Regions from separate parts of the Ihubacter massiliensis genome, predicted to be linked through region 2. Evidence: predicted binding sites of a transcription regulator. Region 2 holds the regulator's gene; each other region holds the start of a gene.
What was found. The regulator LexA, encoded in region 2, represses DNA repair genes until DNA is damaged. The targets are predictions, from matches to a motif close to AGAACANNTGTTCT.
Positions count from the first base shown of each region.

Region 1: uvrB (excinuclease ABC subunit UvrB) is a predicted target of LexA. The motif match lies at 1,126-1,139, and genes of this name have one in related genera.
Region 3: ruvC (crossover junction endodeoxyribonuclease RuvC) is a predicted target of LexA. The motif match lies at 1,183-1,196, and genes of this name have one in related genera.
Region 4: recA (recombinase RecA) is a predicted target of LexA. The motif match lies at 1,816-1,829, and genes of this name have one in related genera.

Region 1 covers NZ_JAMXVH010000001.1:4,257,442-4,260,632, forward strand. Annotated here, with positions in the region: gene NIA71_RS19475 (PPC domain-containing protein) at 1-350, opposite strand, end outside; gene uvrB (excinuclease ABC subunit UvrB) at 1,270-3,191, shown strand, end outside.
Region 2 covers NZ_JAMXVH010000001.1:3,972,732-3,975,922, reverse strand. Annotated here, with positions in the region: gene NIA71_RS20120 (transposase) at 1-36, shown strand, start outside; gene NIA71_RS20115 (transposase) at 27-755, shown strand; gene lexA (transcriptional repressor LexA) at 1,492-2,148, shown strand; gene NIA71_RS18120 (AEC family transporter) at 2,328-3,179, shown strand.
Region 3 covers NZ_JAMXVH010000001.1:920,381-923,571, forward strand. Annotated here, with positions in the region: gene ruvA (Holliday junction branch migration protein RuvA) at 4-609, opposite strand; gene ruvC (crossover junction endodeoxyribonuclease RuvC) at 613-1,125, opposite strand; gene NIA71_RS04185 (arginine repressor) at 1,299-1,748, shown strand; gene recN (DNA repair protein RecN) at 1,759-3,191, shown strand, end outside.
Region 4 covers NZ_JAMXVH010000001.1:818,476-821,666, forward strand. Annotated here, with positions in the region: gene NIA71_RS03700 (helix-turn-helix domain-containing protein) at 1-701, opposite strand, end outside; gene recA (recombinase RecA) at 724-1,794, opposite strand; gene NIA71_RS03710 (hypothetical protein) at 1,940-2,614, opposite strand; gene NIA71_RS03715 (YhgE/Pip domain-containing protein) at 2,629-3,191, opposite strand, start outside.

The DNA.
Region 1 (3,191 bases), 280 kb from region 2:
AGACCGTTTTCAATTTTTAATTGTTCTTCCCATTTGTCACTGAGATTTTCTTTTTTGCCATATGCTACATTGAGCGATCCTGTCCCTCGGACATTCCCAATCTTCACATCAATTAATCCGCTTTCGGTAAAGGGGACTTGATAAATTTTGCCGCGATAGCCATCAAAGAGAATCGGGTCGCTGTCTGAAATCGTGCCCGATATTTTAGGAACATGTTCCTTCCCCTGATAGATTTTTGTGGGAATCATTTCCACATACTTCCCAGAAGATTCGGCCGCCATTGCTGCCGATGGGATCATTGCTGCGAAGAGCATGAGCCCGGTGATCAATGCTGTGATCTTCGTTTTCATAATTTCCTCCTTTTTACACAATACACTTAGAGACATGAACAACGTGCTGACAGCAGGGGTTCTGTATGCGAAAAGAAATGATTTCGACGGCAGAATTGGTTTGCTGTCTAGCTATAGTATACCTTGTAAGTGACGAGGAGGCAAGCATGGAAGAGGGGCGCGCCTAAGGCGCCCCGGGGTGGTCTTGCCTGGGCTCGGTTTTGCTCGGGAAAAATATTTTTTTTTTGCCGATTCCTAATCGAAATGGCCTGATTTGGATGCAAGGTCCATAGAAAAACAGGCAATTTTGATGCTTTCGCAGCTCGGCGGGTCGGAAGATGGTATCTATTTGCTGCAAATAGCTCCGAACGAATAATTTATGTGTGGTTAGTTGCGAGTAACAACTGAGATGAACTGGCCTGAAGCGAAATTTCACGTGATTTTCTATGGACTTTGGCTTGAAAAAGGCCGATTTCGAATAGAAATGGGATAAATTTACATTTTGCTCAGCGTGGATTCGCTTCATGCAGCGGGTTAGAGCAGTTTGGGCCGTGCTGGTGATCCGGGTTACAAAAATCCGAAAATTTTTATTCTTTGTATCCAAATTACAGCCTGGCGCAGGCTGCAGGTTTTTATACCAGTATTTACTCCATCGCAGGCGAACTGGCCGGCTGATACGCACATCTGCTCTGCGGCCGCCAGATTCCAGGCAGCACAAGGTTTCATAGCATAAAAGAAAGAGATGATAGGATCGAGATTGCGATAGAGGAGTTGATGGAGAAAGATTAATCAGTACAGAACAAATGTTCCTTTTTGTTCTGTACTTTTTAAATATTCTATGCTAGAATACCTACATGGAATCGATGCTGCCGCAAGGCAAAAGCGAGTGAAATAACAGCGGACCCAGGTCCGCGTTCAAGATAATACGGGGGTGGAACAGATGCGAGAAGAGCGTCTTTTTAAAATAGCTTCAGAATACAAACCTATGGGAGACCAGCCGCAGGCCATCCAAACGCTGGCCCGCGGAGTGGAGGAAGGCAGAGAACACCAAACATTGATGGGCGTTACCGGCTCTGGAAAAACCTTCACCATGGCCAATATTATCGAAAAGGTGCAAAAGCCTACCCTGGTGATTTCCCACAACAAAACCCTGGCAGCCCAGCTTCACGGCGAATTCAAAGAGTTTTTTCCCGACAACGCGGTGGAATACTTTGTCTCCTATTACGACTACTACCAGCCGGAAGCTTACGTGCCTTCCACGGATACCTATATCGAAAAGGATTCCGATATCAACGAAGAGATTGAAAAACTGCGCCACTCGGCCACAGCGGCACTGGCGGAGCGGAGCGACGTAATCATCGTCGCCAGCGTATCCTGCATCTATGGACTGGGCAGCCCATTTGACTATGAAAATCAAATGCTGTCGCTGCGGCCGGGCATGGAAAAAAATCGCCAGGATATTCTGCGCCGATTGGTGGACATCCAATATACCCGCAACGATATGGCCTTCACCAGAGGCACGTTCCGGGTGCGGGGCGATGTGATCGACATCTATCCGGCAGGAGCGGAAAACGCAGTCCGGGTAGAACTCTTCGGCGACGAAGTGGAAACCATTAAAGAGATCAATCCCGTGACCGGCGAAATCATCGGATTGCGCAACCACATTGCCGTTTACCCGGCTTCCCACTATGTAACGACCAAAGAAAACATCGAAAACGCCGCTCTGACCATCGGCGAAGAACTGGAAGAGCGGATCCAGTGGTTCAAAGACCGGGGCAAACTGATCGAAGCGCAGAGAATTGAACAAAGGACCCGCTACGACATTGAAATGCTCCGGGAAATCGGCACCTGCAAAGGGATCGAGAATTATTCCCGCCATCTCAACGGACTGCCCGCCGGTAACCGGCCTTATACACTGATCGACTACTTCCCCGACGATTTCCTCATCATGATCGACGAATCCCACGTCATGCTCCCCCAGCTGAGGGCCATGTACGCCGGAGACCGATCCCGGAAAAGCTCGCTGGTGGAATACGGTTTCCGTCTGCCTTCCGCGCTGGACAACCGGCCCCTTCAGTTCGAGGAATTTCGGAACCTGGCCCACCAGTGCATCTATGTCAGCGCTACGCCGGGCTCCTATGAAAAAGAACAGAGCGGCGGCGTCACAGCCGAACAGATCATCCGCCCCACCGGCCTTTTGGATCCGTTGATTCAGGTCCAGAAGAGCGAAGGGCAGATCGACCACCTCATTGGAGAAATCAATAAAACCGTGGAAAAGGGCGAGAAAGTCCTGGTAACCACATTGACAAAAAAAATGTCTGAAAGCCTGACCGATTATTTAAAAAACGCCGGAATACGTGTTAGATATCTTCATTCTGAGGTAGATACATTAGAGAGAATGGAGATCATCCGCGACCTGCGTATGAACGTGTTTGACGTTCTGGTGGGAATTAACCTTCTGCGGGAAGGGCTGGATATCCCAGAGGTGTCCCTGGTCGCCATCCTGGATGCGGACAAGCAGGGATTCCTGAGGACGGAAACCTCGCTGATTCAGACCATCGGCCGCGCCGCCAGACACTCGGAAGGCCGGGTCATCATGTACGCCGATACCATCAGTCCGGCGATGAAGGTCTCCATTGAGGAAACAGAGCGCAGACGCAAGATACAGGACGCCTATAACAAAGAACACGGCATCACGCCCCAGACCATCAAAAAATCGGTAAGAGACGTGATCGAAGCCACCATTGCTGCTGAGGAAGAATCCCAGTATAAGGGAAAGAGTCCTCTGGAGCTGACCAAGAAAGAGCTGGCCGCATATATCAAACAATTGGAAAAGGAAATGAAACAGGCTGCTGTTGACCT
Region 2 (3,191 bases):
AGCACGGCATCGATTCAGAATACATTGTGTGGTTGACTGTAGGTCCTACGCCAAATGACCAGCCAGCCTTAAAACCATTCCTGAAAAGTATGGAAGAGAATCTAAGTTTCACCTACAAAAACATTGTTGCAGATGCAGGATATGAAAGTGAAGAAAACTACAGTTGGATTGAGGAAAACGGCCAGATTGCCTTTATCAAACCTGCCAATTATGAACGGTCCAAAACGAGAGAATATCAGAAGGATATCAGCAGGAAAGAACACATGGATTACTATCCTGCTGAAGACTATTATCTTTGTAAAAACAGGAAAAAGCTTATCGCGGTTGAGATGAAAAACAGAAAAAGCAAAGCCGGATACCTTACTCAAACGACAATCTATCGATGCGAAGATTGCACAGATTGTCCTTACAAGTCAAGTTGTACGAAGGCAAATCATTGGAAACTGCCATTGGAGGAACGAACAAAACAGCTGGAAGTCTCCAGAAATTTTGAACGCCAAAGAAGTGAGTATTTGGAAAGAATCGTAAGTGATGAAGGTATTCTTCTGCGAATCAATCGCAGCATTCAAGCGGAAGGCTCCTTTGCAGATATGAAGCAGGATCGTAATTTTAGACGATATTTATGTCGCGGACAAAAGAATGTATATGCAGAAAGTGTGCTTATGGCAATTTCACATAACATAGAAAAACTGCATAATCGAATCCAGAAAGAACGAACTGGATTACACCTGTTCTGTACGGAAAAAGCAGCATAAATTTAAAGGTTGAAAATACCTTTTGTCAGTGTTGCTGTCAGAGCTTTATTTTTGTTGTCTTTTTGAGGCGAAATACGCTAAAGACGAAACAATTTAAGTAGAGATTACGATAATGGAGCTTCGCTCCGGCGGATTTTCATCCGCCTAGTGCGACAGCCCCTTTTTAATTGGCGGGGATTCTGCGCTGGCTCGGCATCATGCTCCCAGTAGGCAAAACACCCTGCACCGTCTCTTTTTTTACATCACATAAGCAAATCAAGAACATCTGTTTACATTTTGTTCTTTTTATGGTATTCTAAGGTTGATGTTATAGACGGGTTTCTCCTTTGACTGACGATTACAATTGGTACGCCGCGGACTGTATCAGAAAACGGTATTTTTTAGTGAATTACGACATTCTGACGGCACGTTGCACCAATGGACGGGCTTCCTTCATGCAAAATTGTCAGTATCTAAAAAGGATAGTTCTTTTATTGATACTCTTTGGGGAAACGCTCATAGAGAAGGACGGATTAATATCAAAATCCAAGGTTTTTGCAAGGAATTTTGATACTGAGGCCCCTCACCTGGCTTTTATCCAATCGCTCCGGGACTACAAAGTATCAAAATTGACATTTTTTTGATACCAGCAGCGATACTCGAATGGTTTGGATGCATAAGGCTTGATGTTGGCGGTGATGGCCGTCCTACTGCAAAACAGAATACTTTATACAGGATAAAAACAAATCCGGGAGGAATGGATGATATGTTAAAAGAACGGGAACAGAAAATCTTAGATTACATGAAGCAGGAAATCCGGCAGAAAGGATATCCCCCTACTGTGCGGGAAATCTGCAATGCGCTCAATATTAAATCCACTTCAACTGCTCATAAGGATATCGACAATCTTGTAAAAAAAGGCTATATTATCAAGGATCCATCCAAGCCGCGCGCTTTGATGGTAGTCGATCAGGAATTGGAGTCAGTACCGGCAGAACCGATGCCGCCTATTGATAATGCCCAGCGGACCGACGTTACCGACATACCGGTTATCGGACGCATTGCCGCCGGCACGCCCATCCTGGCTGAGCAAAACGTGGAAGAGACCTTTCCCGTTCCATCGCGCTTCCTTGGAAACGGTACCAATTTTATGCTGACGGTTAAGGGAGAAAGCATGATTGAAGCCGGAATTATGGACGGTGACTACATATTGGTTCAGCAGCAGCAAACCGCCAACAACGGCGATATCATCGTCGCTATGGTAGACGGCTTTGAAAGCGAAGCTACGGTAAAGACTTTCTATAAAGAGCAGGATCATATTCGGCTTCAGCCGGAGAACTCATCCATGAGCCCTATCATCGTACAGGATGTGAAAATTTTAGGCAAGGTCAAAGGCGTCTTTCGATATTTTTAAACCAACGCGGGTATTGTACCCGCGTTTTTTTCTGTATAAAAGTGATGGTAATCCCAGCATGGGACAATTCGGCTAATACATCAATTATTCTTTTTACAGGAATCATTGTTCTGCATTTGACAACTGGCCGACCGCCGTATTATGATAGATCCAGTATATAACTGGAAGGGGTAAGATTCATGTTTGTAATACTAAGTAAAATCGCAATTATTTTCGCTATGGTAGGAGTCGGTTTCATTGCCAATAAAGCCAGAGCCCTGCCGGATGAATCCAACGGTTATCTGATCTCGCTGCTCATGAATATTACGGCGCCCTGCATGCTCCTCACCTCCATTACCGGCAAGCAATTGACGCCGGATACCCTCAGTTCTACCCTGGAGGTACTGGCTGGCACCATCATCTTCTTCCTTGTGGGGATGGCCGTTTCTTACGGGATCGTCAAGGTGCTGCGCATCTCTTCTGCGGACCAGGGCGTTTATATGAGCATCCTCACCACCGTAAACACTGGCTTCATGGGTTTTCCCATCACAAAAGCGGCGTTCGGCAATGAAGCGCTGTATTTCATGGTGGTCAGCAACATCGTCCTCAACATCTACCTCTATTCGCTGGGGATTTTACAGATCAATATGGGCGAAAAACGTCAGTTCAAAGGGCTGAAAAAGGCCCTCAAACCAATGCTTAACATGTGCTCGCTGGCAGCGGTTTTAGGAATCATTATGCTCTTTTCCGGATTCAAAATCCCTTCTTTTTTCAACGAACTCCTTACGGGCATCGTCATATCCCTCATCAACCTGATCTTATGGCCCGCTCTGACTTTTCTGGCGGTCAACTGGCTGCCCATCCATGAGATGACCAAGCTGATACTGGTCTACGGCGCCGCTTTTCCTACAGCAGTCATTGTAGTGGCCCTGGCGGCCAAAGAGCGGAAGAATTCCCAGCTGGCGGCAGAGGGCGTGGCCATGACCACTCTTTTTTCCATGGCCACATTGCCGTTCATCACCATGCTGCTGAGCACCTATTACGGAATATAAAACAGGTGCTGC
Region 3 (3,191 bases), 3.1 Mb from region 2:
TCGTTAAAACAGTCTTTTCAGAGCCTGCTTAATGTATTCTTCCACAGTCAAATCCTTCTCTTTCACCGCTGCGAGGGCATTGACCGCTTCTCCTTTTGTATAACCCAGCGCCACCAGCGCGCTCACTGCTTCCGTCCTGCTGTCCCCGGCGGCTCCGTCTGCGGAAGCGCTGCTTTCCATGCCTTCCGGAAGAGCTGCCTGTTCCAGCTGGCCGAACTTATCTTTCAGCTCCAACACGATCCGCTCAGCCGTCTTTTTGCCGATGCCGTTGGCCCTGGTCAAAGATTTGGCATCCTCCAGCACAATGGCCTGATGGACTTCTGATAGGGGCATGGCTGATAAAATCGCGATGGCCGCTTTCGCCCCTACGCCGCTGACCGTAATCAGCTTGTGAAACGTATCCAGGGCGGCTTTTTCGCCGAAACCGAACAAACGAATATCATCTTCCCTTACGATCATAGCCGTGAAAACAGTGATGGACTCCCCTTCCTTCGCCAGATAAACGCTGGAATTGGCAGGAACGGTTATTTCGTATCCCAGGCCTCCCGCATCGACCACAATGCCGCTCTCTGTTTTTATAGCCAACGTACCTTTTATGTAATGTAGCATTTCCTACCTCCTGCTTTTCATGTTCAAGCTTTTCAGCCGGTTTCTGCTGCCTGCCGAATGTCCGTGGCACACGGCTGCCGCCAGAGCATCTGCCGTATCATCGGGCTTTGGAACTTCTTTTAGATTCAATATGGTTTTGACCATAGTCTGTACTTGCTTTTTCTCTGCGCGGCCATAGCCCACCAGAGCCTGTTTGATCTGGAGCGGAGTGTATTCTGCAATCTCCAGCCCTGAGTTCGCGCAGGCCAGCACGGCCACTCCCCGAGCCTGCCCCACCAGAATCGCTGTTTTGGCATTGGTATTAAAAAATAATTCTTCTACGGAGGCCACCTCCGGTTCATGGCGCATAATGATTTCCATCAAAGAATTATACAAAATCTTCAGCCTGTCCGGCATCTCCATGCCGGCATCCGTAGTCACGGCGCCATAATCGATCACCTTAAAGCGATTGCCGGTCATTTCGACGACGCCATAGCCCAGGATCGCATATCCCGGGTCTATTCCAAGTATTCGCATAGAGCCTCCTCAAAACAGCACGGATTTCAATCCGCACATTCAATTCAGTATAGCACACAAACATACGTTCCGCAATTCTCAATTAAGGTTTTTTTATGTGGTATTTTCCCAAAAGTATGGTATAATTATAAATGTATAAAATTAATTTAAAATGTATATTGAAGGAGAATACAATGCGTTATTCAAGACAAAATAAAATTTTAGAGCTGATCGAAGAATATGAGGTGGAAACACAGGATAAGCTGGCTTCCCTCTTGAAAGAATACGGTTATGACGTGACGCAGGCTACCATATCCAGGGATATCAAAGAGCTTCATTTAATTAAGACCCTCTCCTCCACTGGAAAATATAAATATGCAGCTGCCATGAATATGGAAGGACCGGTTTCCGATCGTTTTGTAAATATATTCAGAGAAACCATTAAATCCGTCGATTCTTCCGGCAATATCGTTGTTGTAAAAACTTTGTCCGGATGCGCCAACGCTGCCGGTGAAGCCATCGATTCACTGGGATTTCCCCATGTGATCGGTTCCGTAGCCGGAGACAACACGCTGATGATCGTCATCGACGATGCGGACAACACACCAAAGTTTTTAAAAGAATTCAATGAAATGCTTGGATAAGAGGTAGCATATGATATCGCATATCAGTATCAGAGATTTTGCCATTATTGAAAACGTGGAAATTGACTTTCACGAAGGACTCAACATCATCACCGGCGAAACGGGAGCCGGTAAATCAATTGTAATCGAAGCAGTAAGTCTGGCTCTGGGCAGCCGGGCGGATACTGCTTTCGTTCGTTCCGGAAAGGAAAAGGCTATCGTTCAGCTGGCCGGAACCCACAAGGGGGAAGAATACGTCATCACCAGGGAGGTATCGGCCGCAGGAAAGAATCTGTGCAAGATCAACGGCGAGATCGTCACTTTGGGTCATTTGAATCTGCTCTGCAAGAAGCTGGCCGATATCCACGGCCAATACGACCACCAATCCCTGCTCAATCCGGATTATCACATTAAACTGGTGGATATGTACAGAAAAGACACCATCGGACCGGCCAAACAAAAAGTAGCGTCTCTTTATTCCCAATACCGGGATATTTCAAACAAACTAAAGCAGCTTCTCGCCGATGCGGCAGAAAATCAGAGAAAGCGGGACTTCATGGCCTTTGAGCTGGAGGAAATTCACAAGGCCGGTCTGGCGCCAGGTGAAGATGAGGCGCTGGAAGAAGAAATCAGTGTGCTGCAAAACAGTGAAAAAATCTACGAAAATCTTGCCGGAGCCTATGAGCTGGCCAACGGCGAAGAGTTCCCTGCCCTTGGCAGCATGAAAAAGGCGCTGGACATGATCGGAGAGATCGGAGAATATTCCAAGGAACTGACGGACATCCACCAACAGATGTCAGAATCCTACTATATTATGGAAGAACTGTGTTCCCAGATCCGCGAGTGCCGGGACAGGACCGTATTTTCCCCCGAGGATCTGGATCGATGTATTTCCCGTATGGAAACCTTGAATAGCCTCAAGCGAAAGCATAATGCTTCTCTGGAAGAAATCATCGCTTACGGCGAAGAGCTGGAAGAAAAGCTGACGCAGGTGGAAAACATCGACAGCTTAAAAACGGAGCTGACCGAACTGAAAGAAAAATGCGAAGCTGATCTGAAAGCCGCTTGTCAGGAATTATCCGCTCTGCGGAAAGAAGCCGCTGCCGAGCTGGAAGAAAAGATTCTCGCAGAGCTGGGAGAACTGAATTTTAAAGACGCTCAATTATCCATCGAGTTTCAGGAAAGCACCGAGTTCACAGACAACGGCACAGATGTAGTCGAGTTTATGATCAGCACCAACAAGGGTGAAAAATTAAAGCCCCTTTCCAAGATCGCTTCCGGCGGTGAAATGTCCAGAATCATGCTGGCTTTCAAAAAGATCGTCGGCGATTATGACGAAATCCCCACCATGATCTTCGATGAAATCGATGCAGGCATCAGCGGCATCACTGCCAGCATTGTGGGAAAAAAACTGCAGCAGATCGCAGAAAATCACCAGATTATCTGCATCACCCATTTGCCGCA
Region 4 (3,191 bases), 3.2 Mb from region 2:
ACAATTTCTAGAAAACGTTCCATAGAAAGTTCTTGATAGTCTCTCTGCAGGGCCAGCAAAGTCTGTTCAATCGCAGTTTCTGTAAATCCCAGTTGGTAAAGTCCATGTTTCATGGAAGTCAGCCAAATCGATTCAAAGTCTCGTTCCATATGGTAGGTGAATTTAACATATAGCATGCGTATGGCAATCTTCAGACCAATCTCACAGCTGTCCTGCAAGTGCTTTCTGTTGGGCTTTTGTCCATGATGGCCTGCAAATTCAAGGATCATTTGGCATAGGGAGTCAGTAATTAAATGAAAATAAGCATCCAGGTCGTATCGTCCTAAAAGCAACAAATCATGAATAAAGTTTTCTGTTTCTAAGGTTCGAAGCTGACATGCAAACAGGAGACCGTAATAGATAGCGTAGTCATCCGTTTGCACTTTGGATTCATTAAAAAAATATTTGATTTTTTTCACATAAAACCCGAAATGACAGGCCAATATATCCTCTTTCTTTGGAAAATAGTAATGAAGATGTCCGCGATTAATTCCTACAGCGTCAGCAATTTCCCTGGTCGTTGTTTTCACGTAGCCTTTTTGGTCAAATAATTTGGCGGATTCATTGAGTATTTGATTGTAAGTCGGATTGTTTTCCCGCATAACCCTTTCCTGCTTTCCAAAAAACATCGGCAGACAGACGTTACTTCGTCTGTCTGTCATTCAATGGTCTCTGTCCGATGGATTATTCAATGATAACACCATCTTCGTCCACCTGTAGATCGGCTTCAGCCGCTTCCACATCCTCGGCTTTTGCCTCAGTTTCAGCTTTCAGCTGATCCCGTAGCATCTGTTCCACCTTTTCCAGCGTTTGCGGATGTTCGGCCAGATAGTTCTTTACATTTTCTCTTCCCTGCCCTATACGGTCACCGTTAAAGCTGTACCAGGAACCGGCTTTCTCAATAATCTTGGCATCTACGCCGCAGTCCAGCACATCTCCTTCTCTGGAGATTCCCTGCCCATACATAATATCGAATTCAGCTTGCTTGAAAGGCGGTGCCACTTTGTTCTTTACTACTTTCACCCGGGTACGATTCCCCAAAAATGTATCTCCCGACTTTATACTCTCTATTCTGCGCACATCAAAACGCATGCTGGAGTAAAATTTAAGAGCACGGCCTCCAGTCGTGGTTTCCGGATTTCCGAACATGACGCCGACCTTTTCTCGCAACTGATTGATAAATACGACGGCAGTTCCCGATTTGTTAATAACACCGGCCAGCTTTCTCAGAGCCTGGGACATGAGCCGGGCCTGCAGGCCCACATGGCTGTCCCCCATGTTGCCGTCGATTTCTGATTTTGGAACCAGAGCCGCCACCGAGTCCACTACTACAATATCGATGGCTCCGCTGCGAACCAGCATCTCGCAAATTTCCAAAGCTTGTTCTCCTGTATCAGGCTGGGACACCAGCAATTCATCCACATTAACGCCCAAGTTTTTGGAGTATTCTGGATCCAGGGCGTGCTCCGCATCGATAAAAGCGGCTCGGCCTCCCGCCTTCTGTGCTTCCGCAATGATATGTAAGGTCAAAGTTGTCTTACCCGATGATTCAGGACCGTACACTTCGATGATCCTGCCTTTGGGAATTCCGCCGATTCCGGTAGCCAAGTCCAGGCTCATAGAGCCGGTGGAAATGGCCTCTATATTCATCCGAGCGCTGTCATCGCCCAGTTTCATGATCGCCCCCTGGCCGAACTGTTTTTGTATCTGTTTTAGCGCCTCTTGTAAGGCTTTATCTTTATCGTCTTTGTTGATCGCCACGTTCATACCTCCATGTGAACATTTGTTCTTTTCTCTTATAATACCCCATTCCTTTCATTAGGTCAAGAGAAATTCTGTTATGTAAATATTTTACATTTATAAGCTATCATTTATTTTTCGCAGTGTCAAGGATTTCTTTCTATTTTTCAGTCTGTTTCTTTAAAAACTGCGTCAGTTCTTTATAATCGTTTTCAAAATCTGTACCTTTGCATGCTGTCCGAGCTCTTTTTACAAGGTCTGCCGTATCCTCGCCTCTTGCCCACGCCTCGTAAACACCAACGACACATACCAGCCCAGCGATATTGGGGTGGGTTTTAAATTTTTCGATCTGCTGCCGGTTTTTCTCCAGTATTTCAAGGCCCTGTTCGCTCTTGCCACCGCGGAAACAATAATAAGCAAAATCGACATAATAAATGGTTAAATTCAGACCGGCAAGCCCGCGAAGGTCAATCTGCTCCATCAGCTCGGCCGCCTCAATGAATCGCTTTTGCTTTGCATACCCCAAAGCTTGATTCACCGTCAGAATCCTTTTTTTGTTGGGATCTTTGGTTGATTGGAGCATTTCATCCAAAAGCTCCATGTAAAGGTTGATATCCCCGCCTTTCATGGCTTCCATAGCTTTTCCCATCTGCTGATTGAACTTTTGATATCCTAAAATATTAGTCACAAAGAATATGACGATTAGGATGACAACAGCAATCACAATCAACAGCTGTATGGAAATTCCTCCTGCTTTAAGATCCACATCCATATAGGACATCATAGCTGCGATGGCGATTACCAGCACAAAAATCAGAGCTAGCTTTTTTTTCATACAAATTCCCCTTTCTACATCAGCTCGGTATCTTCAATCCGTTTGTTGAAAAACCGGTTCAGCCTTACAAGCGGCTTCCTCAGGACCAATCCCAGTAGCAGCGAGAAGGGAACGAAGGCAAAGAGCCGCAGAAGATCCAGCCAATAATTCATACCGTACACACCAGCGATACATTCCCGCATTGCATTGATGCCATAGGTAAAAGGCAGGAACGGATAGAGATTCTGGAAGAATTGGGGCGTCACTTCGATGGGGAAGGTGCCACCGGCTCCGCCGATCTGAATGACCAGCAGAATGACGCAAAGCGCCTTTCCGATATCTCCAAAAGAAATTGTCAGCGTATAAATAATATTGACAAATATGATGCTGCTGGTCCACCCGGCCAGCAAAAACAGAAACGGATGCTCGCACTGAATCTGCAGGTAAAATAGGTCGCCCAGGCAAATAATCGTAGCCTGCACCAGTCCTAGCACCATGAACAGAATATAGCGTCCAAAATATGCCTGATAGGGCCGGATCCGTCTCAGCCTTTCATGGTCTTCGCTGACCTGAGTCTTCATAATAGCAACGAGCACGA